DNA from 2 places in the Promicromonospora aerolata genome. Region 2 is predicted to be linked to the other one. Evidence: predicted binding sites of a transcription regulator. Region 2 holds the regulator's gene; the other holds the start of a gene.

Region 1 (3,411 bases), 1.2 Mb from region 2:
TTCTGGCGGCGAGCGGCGCATCCCGCTCAGCGGCTTCCGGAAGGCGGCATCCCGGGTGCTCTCGCGCAGTCGCGCCGAGATTCCCGAGGCGACGGTCTGGGTCGACGTCGACGCCACCGCGCTCTGGGACCTGCGCGAGGCCGCCCGCACGTCCGCCGACCCCGGGCCGGGCCTGCTCGCCTACCTCGCCCGGTTCGTGGTCGCAGGCCTCAAGGAGTATCCGGTGCTGAACGGGCGGCTCGACGTGGAGCGCGACGAGATCGTCGTGCCTGACGCGATCAACCTCGGTGTCGCCGTCCAGGGCAAGCAGGGACTGGTCGTCCCCGCGGTGCTCGGGGCGGGGTCGATGACCACCGCCGAGCTCGACACCGCCCTGCGCGAGCTGACGGCACGCGCTCGCGCGGGCCGGGCGACGGCCGAGGAGCTCGCCGCAGGAACGTTCACGCTGAACAACTACGGCAGCTTCCGGGTCGACGGCAGTGCGGCGATCATCAACCATCCGCAGGTCGCGATCCTCGGGATCGGCCGCATCATCGACCGGCCCTGGGTGGTCGACGGCGAGATCGTGCCGCGCAAGATCGCCCAGCTGTCGTTCGTCTTCGACCACCGGGTCTGCGACGGCGGGACGGCGGCCGGGTTCGTGCGGTCCGTGGCGGATGCGATCGAGAACCCCGCCGCGGCGATCGTGCGCCTCTGACGGCCCCTGTGCGCTTGATGTCTCGGTCGGCGCCGTGAGAGTGTCCCGTTGACGTGAACCGCCTCTCCTGACCGTCCGGGGGAAAGGCGAGATGTAGTCGGCAGGGCGGCCTGAGGGTCGCCTTGTACTTGACACGCATCTGTTCTTTCGCGGCTCGCCTCTGGGTCGTCTTCTTCGTCAACGGGGCCGTTCTTTCCAGCTGGGCACCGCGCATCCCTGAGGTCAAGCGCCTCCTTGATCTCAGCGACAGCGAACTGGGTACTGCCTTGTTCGGCGTCGCCGCGGGATCTGTCCCCGCACTGCTGCTCACCGCTCGGATCCTCGATCGCGTGAGATCAGGACGGGCCTGCGTGGCCAGCGCGCTGCTCTTCAGCGCGTCGCTGCCGCTGATCGGCGTCGCCGATGGGATGTGGCAGCTGGCCGGAGTGCTCATGCTGCTCGGGGCGGCCAGCGGCGTCCTCGACATCGCCATGAACACCGCCGCCATCGACTACCAGCGGCACACCGGTCACCGAGTCTTGTCCCGGTTGCACGGTGGGTACAGCCTGGGCGTGCTCGCGGGCGCCCTGGGCGGGGTGGTCGCTACGCGGGTCGGCGCTACGGTGACGGAGCACTTCCTCGCCGTCGCCGTCCTCCTCGTGGTCCTGACTGTCGTGGGTGCTCCGATGTTGTGGTCCCAACCCCGGAACGCTGCCGCACGAGAGTCCGGAGCCACCCACGTCCTGCCGCGGAAGAGATGCCGCGGGCTGCCGTTGGCGATCGCCGTGCTCGCCGTCTCTGGTCTGCTCATCGAGGGGCTGGTCACGGACTGGTCGGCCCTGCTGGTCACCCGCGACCTTGGAGCATCAGCCTCCCTGGGTGCCATCACTCTTGCCCTGTTCAGCTTGACGATGTTCATCTCCCGCTCGGCAGGCGATGCCGTGCTTGACCGTTTCGCGGAAAGCACGGTGCTGACGACCGTTGCCGTGGTTGTGGTCTGCCTCGTGGCACTCAACTCAGTCGTCGCCCATCCGCTGGTCATGGCGGTGGCCATCGGCCTGGTCGGACTGGTCCTTGGCCCCGTCTTCCCCGTGGCGGTCTCCCGTGCCAGCCGGTCCGTACCCGGACAAGCCGCGTCGATGACCGCGCAGGTCAGCGCCGTCGGGTACCTCGCGTATCTCGGTGGGCCGCCCGTGATCGGCTTCGCCGCTGACGTCATCGGCCTAGCCGGCACCTTCGCCGCCGCAGTGGCCCTCGGATGCCTGGGCATCGTCATTGCGCGTCGTGGCCCCGGCTGAAGCGGCATCCGGGCCGACCGCGGATCGGCCAGGACGCGTTCCGTCGTGCGCCGTGAAGAGTTATCCACAGATCTCAGATTGCACGTGCGCAGCATACAAACGTTCGAGAGAATGGAGAATCAGCGGACAACGGAGCGGAGGTGGATACCGATGGGTCGGTCGACGAGCGGCACGTCCGGCGGTTCGCCTCCCGCGGAGTCGGTGGAGGACGTGCTGGGCCGGATCGAGGATGCGGTGGGTGATCTGGCGGACCTGGTCGGTCCGGAGGTGCTGAACGGGTGGGACGCGCCGAGTGTGACGCGCCTGGTGGAGGCGCACGCGCGGATCCGTCGGGTGACCGGTCGTCTGGACGGGGTGCGGTACACCGTTCTGGAGCGGGTCGAGCGGGAGGGTTCGTGGCGGTCGGGTGGTATGGCGCGTACGTTCCGGGCGTGGTTGCGGTTGCGTGAGGGGGTGTCGTCGGCGACGGCGGGTAGGGACGTGGCGATGGCGCGCCGGCTGGCGACGGCGTTGCCCGTGACGCGGGAGCAGCTGGTCGCGGGGCGGCTGGGTGTGGATCATGCGCGGGTGATGGCGGAGGTCGCGCCGACGAGCGAGACCCGCACGGACGCGTTGGCGTGGTTGGTCGATACCCGTACGGGGCAGACGACCACGCCCGAGCAGTTCGTGCAGAGCGTGTCTGTGGACTTCCCGGACCCGTTGGATGATCCGGACGGCACTCGCACACGGGAGCGGATCACCGCGGTGCTGGAGCAGGCGGTCGCGGACGGGACGCTGGTGACCGGTGAGGGTCTGGTGTTGCGTGAGGCGGGTGTGTTGAACGCGGACCGGTTCCGTGTGGTGGCGCGCCGGTTCGCGACGGTGACCGATCCGGGCACGGACGACATCGAGGACGACAAGGCCGCGCAGGGGGAGTTCCTGGACCTGTCCAAGACGTTGGGCGGCTATCACGTGGCGGGGTTCCTGACCGACGAGCACGGCCTGCTGGTCTCGGCGGCGGTGAACGCGGTCATGGGTGCGCCCGCGGCCGGAGAGGTGCGCACGTCGACGCAGCGTCGGGCGCAGGGGTTGGCAGACGTGGCGCGGACCGTGCTGGAGACCAACGAGGCCTCCCCGGGCGCGGCGATCGCGCCGCATCTGAACGTGACGGTGTCCTGGACCGAGCTGGTCACCCAGGTCACCCGGACCCGGGACGGCGTGTGTCTGAGCTGCGGGCAGACGCCCGCACGCGGCCGCCGGGCGGGTAGCGGGGTGCCGGGCACGGCGGTGTCCGAGCTGCTGGCGCTGGGTGGTCCGGTGTTCACCGAGACCGGTGGCCGTGCACCCCGGGCGTTGTTGCGGCGGTTGGCGTGTGATGGTGCGGTCACGCGGGTCGTGTTCGGGCCGGATGGTGCGGTGGTGGATGTGGGTCGTGCGCAGCGGACGGTGACGGGGCAG
Region 2 (3,411 bases):
CGTTGGGCCAGGATCGCCAGGTCGTCGTCACTGACGGGACGTCCCTGGCATGCCTTGCGCACGCCCGCGGCGACCTTGTCACGACTGAAGGGCTCGGTGGCCCCGGAACGCTTGACCACGGACAGGCTGGCGGTCTCCACGGTGGTGAACCGTCGGTTGCAGTTGGGGCACTGCCGGCGGCGCCGGATCGACAGGCCGTCGTCGGCGGTCCGCGAGTCCACCACGCGCGAGTCGGCGTGGCGACAGAACGGGCAGTGCATGCTCACTCCTGCGGGGTCGTCCACCGACCGGAGGCCTCCGGTCGCGTCCCGACGGTAAGCGGGCAAACCACCCCCATGCAACATCGCCACACCATTTGACGATGATTCGACGCCCCTGGTCACTCCTTGGGAAGGAGCAGCAGCTCCCCGACCCGTAGCGCACCCGAGGACATCTGGTTCAGCTCCTGGAGCCGCGCGACGGCGTGCCGGACATCCTCGCCGGGCTCCGCGATCTCCTGGGCGAAGCCCCAGAGCGACTCCCCCGGCTGCACGGCGTGCACCCGGACCTCCGTCGGTTCACCCGGTGCGCTGGCGACCGCCGTCGCACCCCAGGTCACCATCGGCGCGAGCAGGAGCATGGCCAGCAGCACGAGCGCCACCCGGCCACGTCGGGTGAGCCGCAGGCCGGCCAGCCCGAGCCGGTCGGCCACCGTGCGCGACCGGGCCGGCGAGAACGTCGGCACCGCGGTCGGCCCGGACGCCGGTGCGTACGACCGGCCGTACGCCGGTGCATACCTCTGCCCATACGCCGGGGTGTACTGCCGCAGCGGGATCACGTCCCCCATGGCCCCTCCTCGAAGAGTGACTGAGCTCTTGTCGTTCATACAAGCGTTCGTCGAACGCCCGTACCATTGTGTAGCACGGGACACCGCCGATGTCGAGACACGCTCGAACATTCGTTTGAGCCGAGCGAGTTTGTGATCTAGAGTGGGTGACGTAGGGAGAACATTTGTCGGAACGGGAGGGGCACGGGCATGACGGGACGGGACGGGACCAGCGACACGAGAGCCGTCGACACGGCACCAGCTGTCGACATGACACTCCCTGGCGTCGCCACGCTGGACGCGCCAAGCGACAAGGCGGTCGCTGACGTGCACACGATCTCGCCGACAGACCGCCTCACCGAACGGCAGCGCCTCGTGCTGGACACGATCCGGCAGTCGTTCGAGACGCGGGGCTACCCGCCGTCGATGCGTGAGATCGGCGAGGCCGTCGGGCTGGCCAGCCCGTCGAGCGTCAAGCACCAGCTCCAGATGCTCGAGAAGAAGGGCTTCCTGCGCCGCGACCCGAACCGGCCGCGCGCGATGGAGCTCGTGGAGCCCCTGGCCGAGCAGGTCGACAAGCCGACACGCGGCGAGATCCACTGGCCCGAGCCGCGGCGCAGCGGCCAGGTCCACTGGGGCAGCTCGGTGCCCGACGACGCCAGCACCCCGCCGCCGTCGTACGTTCCGCTGGTCGGTCGGATCGCCGCCGGTGGCCCGATCCTGGCGGAGCAGGTCGTCGAGGACGTCTTCCCGCTCCCCCGCCAGCTGGTCGGTGACGGTGAGCTGTTCCTCCTCAAGGTCGCGGGCGACTCGATGGTCGACGCCGCGATCTGCGACGGGGACTGGGTAGTGGTGCGGCGGCAGAACGTCGCCGAGCAGGGCGAGATCGTCGCGGCGATGATCGACGGCGAGGCCACGGTGAAGACGTTCAAGCAGGCGGACGGCCACGTGCTCCTGCTGCCGCAGAACCCGGCCTACGAGCCGATCCCGGGTGATGAGGCACAGATCCTGGGCCGCGTGGTGGCCGTCCTGCGCAGCCTGTAGGGCTTCACGACAGAGAGGTCCCGACAGCTCCGACCAGCGGAACGGCCCGCCGGTCGGAGCAGTCGGGACCTCTTGCGTCGCTCGGCGGCCGAGGCCGTCGCTCAGAAACCGAACCGCTTCTGGACCGCCCGCACGCCGGCCGCCGAGGCACGCAGCCCCGTCAGCTCGTCGTCGGACATCGGGACCCGTACGGAGTCCGTGACGCCGCGACGGTCGACGAGCGACGGCACGGACAGGCACACGTCGCTGATGCCGTGGTAGTCGTCCAACAGCGAGGACACGGGCATGATCCGGCGCTCGTCGTTGAGGACGGCCTCGACGATGCGGGCACCGGCCAGACCGACGGCGTAGTTGGTCGCCCCCTTGCCCGCGATGATCCGGTACGCGGAATCGACCACCTCGTGGTGCACCTCCGAGCGTACGGCGGCATCGATCGGCGGGTGTCCGCCCAGCGGCACCCAGTCCAGCAGCGGCACGCCACCGATCGTGGCGGAGCTCCAGAGTGCGATCTCCGAGTCGCCGTGCTCCCCGGCGATGTACGCGTGCACGTTCCCGACGGCTACGCCGCACCGGTCGGCGAGCACCACGCGCAGCCGCGACGAGTCCAGGACGGTACCGCTGCCGAACAGCTGCTGCCGGGGCAGGCCGGAGATCTTGAGCGCCGCGTAGGTCACCACGTCCACGGGGTTGGTCACCATCAGGTACGTCGCGTCCGGGGCGACCTCCACCAGTCCGGGCAGGATCTGGTGCATCAGTCCGATGGTCGCCTCCGCGAGGTCGATCCGGGTCTGCCCGGGCTTCTGCTTCGCGCCGGCGGTCACGACCACGACGTCCGCCCCCGCGCAGACGCCCACGTCGTCCGAGCCGACCACCTGTGCCTGGGACGTGAACATCAGACCGTGCTGCAGGTCGAGCACCTCGGCCTCCACCTTGGCCCGGTTCACGTCGTGCAGGGCGATGGTGCGAGCCGAACCCCGGGTGAGCGCGGCGAAAGCGAGGGTCGAGCCGACCGCCCCGGCTCCCACCACCGCCAGCTTGGTGGTGCGTGAGCCGGACGGCTGCGCGCCCTGGACGTCCGACGGGGCTGTCATGTCCCCAGGCTAGGTGTCGAGCCGCGCCAGCGCGGCGCGGACCAGCGCGGAGTCGGTCGTGGGCCAGAACCCGGGCATCGACCGGGTGAGGAACGACGCGTACCGTGCGGTCGCGAGCCGGGGGTCGAGGACCGCCACGACTCCGCGGTCGTCCATGCTCCGCACGAGGCGTCCGGCGCCCTGCGCGAGCAGCAGGGCGGCATGCTGCGCCGATACCGCCATGAACCCGTTGCCGCCCGCCTGCTCGACGGCCCTGGCGCGTGCGGCCTTGACCGGATCGTCCGGCCGCGGGAACGGAATGCGGTCGATGAGCACGAGCTGGCACGACGGCCCCGGCACGTCGACGCCCTGCCACAGGGACAGGGTGCCGAACAGGCAGGCGGTCGGGTCGTCCGCGAACTGGCGCACCAGCGTGGGTAGCTGGTCGTCGCCCTGCGCCAGGATCGGGAAGTCCAGCCGCTCACGCATCGC

The links. The regulator LexA, encoded in region 2, represses DNA repair genes until DNA is damaged. The targets are predictions, from matches to a motif close to TCGAACANNTGTTCGA.
Region 1: ACFSL2_RS02530 (HNH endonuclease signature motif containing protein) is a predicted target of LexA. The motif match lies at 2,066-2,081, and genes of this name have one in related genera.

Annotation. Positions count from the first base shown of each region.
Region 1 covers NZ_JBHUHF010000001.1:568,283-571,693, forward strand. Annotated here, with positions in the region: gene ACFSL2_RS02520 (dihydrolipoamide acetyltransferase family protein) at 1-697, shown strand, start outside; gene ACFSL2_RS02525 (MFS transporter) at 826-1,974, shown strand; gene ACFSL2_RS02530 (HNH endonuclease signature motif containing protein) at 2,125-3,411, shown strand, end outside.
Region 2 covers NZ_JBHUHF010000001.1:1,769,184-1,772,594, forward strand. Annotated here, with positions in the region: gene nrdR (transcriptional regulator NrdR) at 1-260, opposite strand, end outside; gene ACFSL2_RS08030 (LysM peptidoglycan-binding domain-containing protein) at 380-826, opposite strand; gene lexA (transcriptional repressor LexA) at 1,076-1,849, shown strand; gene ACFSL2_RS08040 (L-lactate dehydrogenase) at 1,951-2,940, opposite strand; gene ACFSL2_RS08045 (ATP-dependent DNA helicase) at 2,950-3,411, opposite strand, start outside.